Regions from separate parts of the Rhizobium sp. 10N427 genome, predicted to be linked through region 2. Evidence: predicted binding sites of a transcription regulator. Region 2 holds the regulator's gene; each other region holds the start of a gene.

Region 1 (3,271 bases), on a different contig from region 2:
GGGTTTCGTGCCGCAGAGCATTTCGCGCTTTCCCGCAAAGCCCTTGCGGCGCTCGACCGCAAAGCCTGCGGCGACGAGATTGCGGCGGACGAAACCGGCTGCGGCATAGGTCGCGAAGCTGCCGCCCGGAACCGTCTTCCCGCAGACCAGCTGCATCAGTTCTTCCGACCACATGTCGCCATTGCGCGACGGGGCGAAGCCATCGAGATACCAGGCATCGAAGTTTGGCTCGGCAGCCTTCACGCCGTCTAACGCGGCACCGCAGACGACGCTGAGGCGCGTTTGCGGATCAAGGTCGAGGCTGACGATGCCGCGCGGTTGCCCCGGCCAGGCGGACGTCAGTCCATCGCGCTCGGCATCGATCTCGGGCCAGTGCGACAGGGCGCGGAAAATCTCGTCGCGCTGCATCGGATAAAGCTCGAAGGACATGAAGTGCAGGTGCTGGCCGTCCGCGCGATGCAGCTTCCACTGGCGCCAGGTCTCGGCGAAGTTCAGGCCTGTGCCGAAGCCGAGTTCGCCGATCTGGAAACTCTGCTTTTTAGCCCAGCGCTCCGGCAGGCCGTTGCCCGCGAGGAACACGTGGCCGCATTCGAGGCGGCCGTCGGTCTGACAATAAAAGTGGTCGCCAAAGGCCTGCGAATAGGGCATATCGCCGTCTCGCCATTCGAGCGGCTGGCTTTTGCTGCCAATCTGATCGGGATCGATATCTGTCATGCCACAAGCCGATAGTCCGGCTCTTCTCTCCGGTCAATCCGCCGATCTCCTGATCGTGGGCGGCGGCATCATGGGGCTCTGGGCGGCCGTTCATGCGGAGCGGCTCGGGATCGATACGTTGCTGATCGATGCAGGAACGATCGGGCAGGGTGCCAGCGGCGGTCTGCTCGGCGCGCTGATGCCGCATGTGCCGGACAAGTGGAATGCCAAGAAGCAGTTCCAGTTCGATGCCCTGGTCAGCCTTGAGAGCGAGATTGCGGCGCTTGAGGCGGCAACCGGGCTTTTGGCCGGCTACCGGCGCTCCGGCCGTCTTATCCCGCTGCCGAAGCCGCATCTGAAGACCATTGCGCTCCGCCACTCCGCCGATGCCGAGACCAACTGGCATCAGCAGGAACGAGCGTTTCATTGGAATGTCAGCGATGCGCCACCTGTTCAGGGCTGGATCGACGCGGCAGCAGGCGACAGCGGCTTCGTGCACGATACGCTGGCCGGCCGGGTGGCGCCGCGCGCGCTGATCGCCGTGCTCCGGGCGTTCCTGATGCGGGCGAAGCATGTTCGGCTTCTGGAGGAGGCGGCGCTCGACAGCCTCGACACAGGAGCGCGGATTGCCGTTGTCGGTGGCTGGAGCATCGCCTTCGGCGATTGCATCATTGCCGCCGGGCATGGCTCGTTCCCGATCCTTCAGCGCTTCACGCCCGATCTACCGCAGCCACTCGGCCAGCCGGTGAAGGGGCAGGCGGCGCTGTTGAAGGCCGATATCGACCCCGCAATGCCGACGATCTTTCGGGACGGGCTCTATGTCGTTGCGCATGAGGGCGGGCATGTCGCGGTCGGCAGCACCAGCGAGAACAGCTTTGCGGAACCGTTGTCCACAGATGCGCTACTCGATCCGCTGATTGCCGCTGCGCGCGACATGGCGCCGGTCCTCCGCGATGCGCCCGTCATCGAGCGCTGGGCCGGCTTGCGGCCGAAGGCGATCGACCGCGATCCGATGGTGGGGCCACACCCGCTTCATCCGCATCTGCATGCGCTGACGGGCGGTTTCAAGGTCAGCTTCGGCCTGGCGCATCGGCTTGCCGAAGCTGTCGTTGCACCAATTGCAGGCGAAAAGCTCTCCTTCGACCTGCCTGAAAGCTTCGCGCTTTCGAGCCATATCACGGCCGCTTCACGCTAAACGTGAATTCGTCCAGAGTATATTTCGTTATTCTGTCATGCAAATCACCTATCTGCTTGCGCATCGACGGTGCCGGATTCGGCCGCGCGCCGCATTCTCAGATGGAGGAAATCGCATGCGCTATGCCATTTGCTTCACGCCTTCGCCGAGCGATCCGCTCAGCCATGTGGCGGCCAATTGGCTTGGCCGTAACGTTTTTTCGGGCGAGATGCTGGAGCCGCCGGCCGTTCGCGGTCTCGGCATTCACGAAATTGCCTTCCACACGGCCGTGCCGCGCCGTTATGGCTTTCATGGCGTGCTGAAAGCGCCGTTCCACCTCTCCGCGGAGGTATCCGAAGCGCAACTATTGCGGGAATTGATGCGCTTTTCTGGCACGTTCCAGCCGTTCAGCGTGCCGCGCATCGAAGTGGCGCGGCTCGGAAACTATTACAGCCTGGTTCCGACGTTGCCATGCGAGAATGTCCGCTATCTCGCATCGTCGATCGTTCAGCATTTCGATGGCTTCCGGGCGCCGCTTTCGGAAGCCGATATCGAGCGGAGTGATCCCGACGGCTTGTCGGCGGCGCAGTTCACGAATCTACACCGCTGGGGCAACCCCTATGTGATGGACGAGTACCGGTTCCACATGCCGGTGACCGGCCCGGTCAATGTTGTCGACATGCCGCGCATCGAACAGGCGCTGCGCGGCATCTTCGAGCCGGTGCTGGCGGAGCCGATCGCCATCTCCAATATCGCGCTGATGATGGAAGAAGGCATGGGCGGGCCGTTCCGGGTGCATTCGCTGCACCCGATGGGCAAGGTCAGCGCCCGCAAGATCGCCTGATCACTTTTGTTCAAGAAGCGGCTGCGGAAAACTGCTATATCCGCGCGATGCAGAATATTTCCCAGGAACAGGCGACTGTTGCCATGCCGCTCGCCGGGGCGGAGACGACCCGCTTCTGGCGCGACCGGCGCTTCGACGGCATGGAGTGCCTGAGCGCGACCTTCCTGACCCACGAGTTTGCGCCGCATGCGCATGATACTTTCAGCATCGGCGCCATCGAGAGCGGCAGCCAGATCGCCACGATCCGCGGTGCGCGCGAGGCCTCCGGTCCCGGCGATCTCTACCTGATCAATCCCGGCGAGACGCATGACGGAGCGCCGACGGATGGCGGTTACCGCTACCGGATGATCTATCCTGACATGGCACTGTTCCGGGAAATTCTTGAGGACGTGACCGGCCGAGCCTTCCACGGTACGCCGGCCTTCGGCAAGCAGATCCTTCATGATCCAAAGCTCGCCAATGCCTTTCTGGAGGCGCATCGGACACTGGAGACGGGAGCCGGGGCGCTGGAGACCGGGCAGGGTATGTTCCTGGTGCTGGACGCGATGTTCCGCCAGCAT
Region 2 (3,271 bases):
CCAGCCTGCAGCGCGCCGGCCTCTGGAACGAGGTCAAGGACCGCGTGCATGAATCCGGCACCGGCCTGTCCGGCGGCCAGCAGCAGCGCCTCTGCATCGCCCGCGCCGTCGCCGTCAGCCCTGAAGTCATCCTCATGGACGAACCCTGCTCGGCGCTCGACCCGATCGCCACCGCAAAGGTCGAGGAGCTGATCCACGAGCTGCGCGAAAGCTACACGATCGTCATCGTGACGCACTCCATGCAGCAGGCGGCCCGCGTCTCGCAGCGCACCGCCATGTTCCACCTCGGCAACCTCGTCGAGGAGAACGACACCGACAAGATGTTCACCAATCCGGACGATCCGCGCACCCAGGACTACATCATGGGCCGCTTCGGCTGATCTTTGGCGTCACGACTTCCGATAGAGACACTCAAGGACATTTCCCATGGCATCGACACATATCTTTTCTGCATATGACGAAGATCTGAAGTTCCTGACCCGCCGCATCTCCGAAATGGGCGGTCTGGCGGAACAGATGGTCTCCGACGCTGTGCGCGCGCTGGTCAACGGCGATGGCGCACTGGCGCAGAAGGTCATCTCCGACGACGTGATCCTCGATCACGCCGAGCGCGAGATCAACGACAAGGCGATCGTCACCATCGCCCGCCGCCAGCCAATGGCGTCGGACCTGCGCGAGATCATGGGTTCGATCCGCATCGCTGCCGACCTCGAGCGCGTCGGCGATCTCGGCAAGAACACCGCCAAGCGCGTCATCGCCGTGCAGAGCACCGGCGTTCCGCGCAAGCTTGGCCGCGGCCTGGAGCATCTCTCCGAACTGGCGCTCGTCCAGCTCAAGGAAGTGCTCGACGTCTACACGACGCGCGCTGCCGATAAGGCGAAGTCGATCCGCGAGCGCGACGAGGAAATCGACGCGATGTACACCTCGCTGTTCCGCGAGCTTCTGACCTACATGATGGAAGATCCGCGCAACATCACCAGCTGCACACACCTTCTGTTCTGTGCCAAGAACATCGAGCGCATCGGCGACCACGCCACCAACATCGCAGAAACCATCTACTACATGGCGACCGGCGCCCAGCCGGAGGGCGAGCGTCCGAAGGACGACACCGCCAACACCGTCGGCGCGGTCACGGAATAATATCCGGACCGGGCCTCAGGAGACAGAACAGAATGATCCCGAGAGTTGCAGTCGTTGAAGACGAAGAAGCACTGAGCGTGCTTCTTCGTTACAATCTCGAAGCCGAAGGTTTCGAGGTCGACACCATCCTGCGCGGCGATGAGGCGGAAATCCGCCTTCAGGAGCGGACGCCGGACCTTCTTATCCTTGATTGGATGCTGCCTGGCGTATCAGGCATCGAGCTTTGCCGCCGGCTGCGCATGCGCCCGGAGACCGAGCGCCTGCCGATCATCATGCTGACGGCGCGCGGCGAGGAAAGCGAACGCGTTCGTGGCCTCTCGACCGGTGCCGACGACTATGTCGTCAAGCCGTTCTCGACGCCCGAGCTCGTCGCACGCGTCAAGGCGATGCTGCGCCGCGCCAAGCCCGAGGTTTTGTCGACCGTGCTGAAATGCGGCGATATCGAACTCGACCGCGAGACGCACCGCGTTCATCGCAAGACCCGCGAAGTCCGTCTCGGACCGACCGAATTTCGCCTGCTGGAATTCCTGATGGCCTCTCCCGGCCGCGTCTTCTCGCGCTCGCAGCTTCTGGACGGCGTCTGGGGTCACGACATCTATGTCGACGAGCGCACCGTCGATGTCCATGTCGGCCGTCTGCGCAAGGCGCTGAACTTCTCCAACATGCAGGATGTCATCCGCACCGTTCGCGGCGCTGGATATTCGATGGAAGCTTGAAGCTTTCGGAATTGAGACCACAAAAAAACGGGCCGCGAGGCCCGTTTTTCGTTTGTGCTTACCCGGCTCAGTTTGCCCGGGCTGCTGCCCTGCGGCGCTCGTTGACCGGCTGGTAGGCCAGGCGCTGGTGGTAGGTGCAGTAAGGCGAAGAATCCGGGCTTTCGCAGCCGCAGAAGTGGAAATCGTCCTTCAAGGGATCGCCGACCGGCCACTTGCAGGTGCGCTCGGTGAGCTCCGTCAGGCCGAGACGGCGGGAAATCGGGACGATCACGTTCTTGGCGGGACGGTATTCCATCTCCTCCATGACGTCGATCTCGATCTCTTCCTTCAGCATCGTCGCGCCCTGCTGGCGGGTGACCGTACGGGTCGTCGCCAGACGCGATGCGTAGGTTGGGGCGCGGGGTGCTGCCGCCGTACGCTTGGGAGCGCGCGCAGCCGTGGCGTTGCCGCCGGCCTTCGCACGGCCCGGCAGCGCCAGACGGTGAACCTTGCCGATAACGGCGTTACGGCTGACGCCGCCAAGCTGGGCAGCGATCTGGCTCGCGCTCAGCCCTTCGGACCACAGTTTCTTGAGTTTCTCGACCCGCTCGTCTGTCCAGTTCATGCCCTGTGTCTCCGCCGTTTAAGCGTTGCGAAGGCAGAATCCCTCACTGTTTGCCCCGGACGAATCCGGCACAAGAAACGCTTGACTAATTTTGGTGACTAGTTCCGCCGCATGCAGTCTAGTAATTGAGTTTTAACCTAGTGTGAGGCTGACTCCGTGACAAGAGTCGCAGGAATCCGGATGAATCGAATTCGGGGTTTTCCCCAACTTGCTTCCCCTGAGAGTCATTTCTGCAACATTAGCTGTTGATAAAACGCGACATTGCTTGAGCGTCTCTCAGAAGCCACGAAAGCCGCAGTTTTGTTGACATTGCAGTGCGAAAAGTAAATAGTGCCAGTCGCCGCCGAAAGGCGGCATTTTTAATTTTTCGGACCTGGTTTTTAGCCGGAGTCCGGTTGCCCGTAACGCTGACAGGAGACCGCGCCATGGCTGAAGCCGCGCCGCTATATGATACCTATTCTCGTGCCCCATTGCGGTTCGAGCGAGGTGAGGGCGTGTGGCTGATTACCGAAAGCGGCGAACGATATCTGGATTTCGGTGCCGGCGTTGCCGTGACCTCGGTCGGCCACAGCAATCCGCATGTCGTGGATACCCTGAAGGCGCAGGCCGACAAGGTCTGGCACCTGTCCAACATCTATGAAATCCCCGGGCAGGAAAAGCTCGCCAGGCGGCTGACGGAGGCGACTTTCGCCGACAAGGTGTTCTTCACCAATTCCGGCGCGGAAGCCCTGGAATGCGCGATCAAGACCGCACGCCGCTATCAGTATTCGAAGGGCCATCCCGAGCGTTTCCATATCATCACCTTCGAAGG
Region 3 (3,271 bases), on a different contig from region 2:
CCCAGTCCTCCGGCCGGGCGAGTGCTACCGGACAGCCGATGCCGTACAGTGCCTCGGCAACCATCGCGCCGGTCACCACGATCGCGTCGCGCTTCAGGAGGATGATGCCTGCTGGCGCGGTCGTCAGCCGGATTGCTTCGGCGAGCACCGAGCTTCCCGAGCTTGATCCCCTGCCCGCCTCCATGACGAGGATCACGCCGGTGATCGACTGGCCGCTTTGCGGATGCCACTGATCGATGATCTCGCCGGTCGCCGAATCCACGCCGCCCCAGAAGCTGAGCGGCTCGGCGAGCACGAAGGCTGGGGCCGCGGCCTTGCCTTCCATGAGGGTCGTCGCGGAAAATGCCGTCACAGCCGCACCACCTTGCCTGAGCGCGCCGAGGCCATGCACTCTGCCAGCGAGCCGAAGGCGACGTCGACGCCGATATTGCCCGGCGCATAATAGGCCCACTTGCCCGAGTTGGTCATCACCGCACCCGACATGTCGCGGATGATTGCCGTGACATAGGTGCAGGTATCGATGACGAGCGTTACGCCCGCCGCCTCCAGCGTTACGCGCCAGCCGCGATTTTCAAGCTCCGCCAGGACCTCTCGGTTGGTGTTGATGTAGATATCGACAGTAGCCTTCCCACCGCTGAGCAGCGGCATCAGCCGCTCGAATTCGCCGATCGAGAAATGCGGCGTTCCCATGCTGATGGCCGCAAGCGGTGTCCCTTCCGCCACGGTCGAGAGATTGCGGATGGTGTCGCGGATATCGGTGCGGCTGAGCCGGAGCGTCTCCTGCGGTTCGACCCCGCCGCAGGCCGCCTGCAGCGTCGGCGCCTCCGGCGTCAGCCCGACGGCGTGAAACAGCGCGACGGCGCCTGCCGATGCGGCAACGGCACCGAGCGCCTTCAGGTCATCCTCGGAGCTTTCCTTCGGCAGGCCGCGGATGACGGGGATGCGATCGCCGCAACGGCGGCCGATGGCGTGACCGGCAGCGACACAGATCGACCCGGCATCCCGCTCACCCTCGGCAAACTCCTCGATATCGACAAGCACGGTCGCCCGCCGGTTTTCGGTGACATGAAGTCCATAATAGGGCGCCCGTCCCGTCAGCGCACAACAGAGATCGATAAAATCGCCATAGCGGTTGGTGCGGGCGCCGAGCACCGAATTGGCAAAGACGATCGCATTCGATTCCGCCCAGGCGATCTGCGCGCCGAAGCGCGGCCGGAAGATCGTTTGGTAGGGTGCGCAGGTGAAGGTCGGGACGCAGCCGAGCTCCTCATGCGCCCTCATCAACCGCGCACCGTTCTTACCAAGCGCCTCGTCGCCGCGGAAAAGTTCGGGATGGATGAGATCGACCGAGCCGACATTCAGCGTCGTCGGCACCCGGACGCGGCCGCCCCAGGACACCATGCGCTCGACGAAATCGAGGCTGACCTCGCCGAGATAGAGACAGCCGTCGATATGGGCAGCCTCGATGTCCACCAGTTTTGTGGCGCCGACAGCCTCGGCGAAACGGACGAGAAGCCGCATGGCAAAAGCAGCCGCCTCACCGTGGCGGCCATCGAAGAGGGCTTTGTCATCAGGGGAAAGCTGAAGAGAGGAATGCATGGCGGCGACGCTATCAGGTCGTCTTGCGGGAGAGAAGATGGCTTGCGAATTCGACCAAAGGCGCACTCGACAAAACTGTCACAAACACTATGTCACAAAACCTTCACAATTTCATTTGCCAGTTCGTTTCTTTTCGTTTTGTATGCGGAAAGTTTCGTAACGAAACCGGCCGGTGAGATCGAGGAGGATCTGCGCCGGCAGGCCGTAATCCGTTCAAAACGGCGCGGCAGGACACATAGGGAGGAACCATGTCCATTCGTTTCATGGCCGCATCCGCGGCAACCATCACCTTGTCGCTTTCGTTCGCTTCGAGTGCCTTTGCAGTGACCGAACTGCAGTGGTGGCACGCCATGGCGGGCGCCAACAACGAAGTGGTCAACCAGCTCTCCAAGGAATTCAACGAAAGCCAGAAAGACTACAAGATCGTCCCGGTCTTCAAGGGCACCTATCCGGAAGCGCTGAATGCCGGCATCGCCGCCTTCCGCGCCAAGCAGCCGCCCGCGATCCTGCAGGTCTTCGATGCCGGCAGCGGCGTGATGATGGGCGCCGAGGGCGCGATCATGCCGGCAGCCCAGGTTCTCGAAAAGGGCGGCTTCAAGTTCGACAAGTCGGAATACCTGCCCGGCATCGCCGCCTATTATTCGAAGCCCGACGGCACGATGCTGTCCTTCCCCTACAACTCGTCCTCGCCGATCCTCTATTACAACAAGGACACCTTCAAGAAGGCCGGCCTCGACCCTGAAAGCCCGCCGAAGACCTGGCCCGAAGTGTTCGAAGCCGCCAAGAAGATCAAGTCGAGCGGCGCGTCTGCCTGCGGCCTGACCTCGACCTGGCTCACCTGGATCCAGACCGAGAACCTGGCCGCATGGAACAACGTGTCCTACGGCTCGAACGAGAACGGCCTTGCCGGCACCGATGTGAAGCTCGCATTCAACTCGCCGCTCTTCGTCCAGCATTTCCAGGCGATCGCCGATCTCGCCAAGGACGGCACGTTCCGCTATGGCGGCCGCACCTCGGAAGCCAAGCAGCTCTTCACCTCCGGTGAATGCGGCATCATGACGGAATCCTCCGGAGGTCTCGGCGACATCATCAAGACGGGCATGAACTACGGCATCGGCCAGCTGCCCTATTATGAAGGCGAAGGACGTCCGCAGAACACCATTCCCGGCGGCGCCAGCCTCTGGGTCTTCGCCGGCAAGAGCGATGAAGAATACAAGGGCATCGCCCAGTTCTTCCACTTCCTGTCGCAGACCAAGATCCAGGCCCGCCTGCATCAGGTATCCGGCTACATGCCGGTGACCATGGCCGCTTATGAAGACACCAAGAAGTCCGGCTTCTACGAAAAGAACCCGGGCCGCGAAACGCCGATCCTGCAGATGATGGGCAAGGCGCCGACCGAAAACTCCAAGGGCGTGCGTCTCGTCAACCTGCCGCAGGTGCGTGACATCATGAACGAAGAGTTCGAAGCGATGCTGGCCGGCAAGCAGGATGCCAAGGCAGCGCTCGACAAGGCCGTCGAACGCGGCAATGCCGCGATCCAGCAGGCAATCGGCCAGTAATACCGGCGTTTCCGCCCGCAGCCCTCAAGGCTGCGGGTGGCCCCTTCATGTCAAGGAGATCGCCGTGCAGCGCGTCGTCTTTCCGAACAAGATCCTTCCCTATTTCCTGGTCG

What was found. Region 2 encodes PhoB, which activates phosphate uptake and scavenging genes when phosphate is short. Its sites were predicted from a motif close to TGTCATNNANCTGTCAT; they were not measured.
Region 1: a site for PhoB is predicted at 1,911-1,927, ahead of AC1DIJ_RS26395 (DUF1045 domain-containing protein). Genes of this name have one in related genera too.
Region 3: a site for PhoB is predicted at 1,690-1,706, ahead of ugpB (sn-glycerol-3-phosphate ABC transporter substrate-binding protein UgpB). Genes of this name have one in related genera too.

Annotation. Positions count from the first base shown of each region.
Region 1 covers NZ_JBFTID010000017.1:80,189-83,459, forward strand. Annotated here, with positions in the region: gene mnmC2 (tRNA (5-methylaminomethyl-2-thiouridine)(34)-methyltransferase MnmC2) at 1-714, opposite strand, end outside; gene AC1DIJ_RS26390 (NAD(P)/FAD-dependent oxidoreductase) at 713-1,888, shown strand; gene AC1DIJ_RS26395 (DUF1045 domain-containing protein) at 2,004-2,711, shown strand; gene AC1DIJ_RS26400 (AraC family transcriptional regulator) at 2,759-3,271, shown strand, end outside.
Region 2 covers NZ_JBFTID010000004.1:23,876-27,146, reverse strand. Annotated here, with positions in the region: gene pstB (phosphate ABC transporter ATP-binding protein PstB) at 1-380, shown strand, start outside; gene phoU (phosphate signaling complex protein PhoU) at 427-1,140, shown strand; gene phoB (phosphate regulon transcriptional regulator PhoB) at 1,173-1,856, shown strand; gene AC1DIJ_RS09860 (GcrA family cell cycle regulator) at 1,924-2,460, opposite strand; gene AC1DIJ_RS09855 (aspartate aminotransferase family protein) at 2,886-3,271, shown strand, end outside.
Region 3 covers NZ_JBFTID010000001.1:680,525-683,795, reverse strand. Annotated here, with positions in the region: gene AC1DIJ_RS02990 (aconitase X swivel domain-containing protein) at 1-352, opposite strand, end outside; gene AC1DIJ_RS02985 (aconitase X catalytic domain-containing protein) at 349-1,599, opposite strand; gene ugpB (sn-glycerol-3-phosphate ABC transporter substrate-binding protein UgpB) at 1,848-3,158, shown strand; gene ugpA (sn-glycerol-3-phosphate ABC transporter permease UgpA) at 3,223-3,271, shown strand, end outside.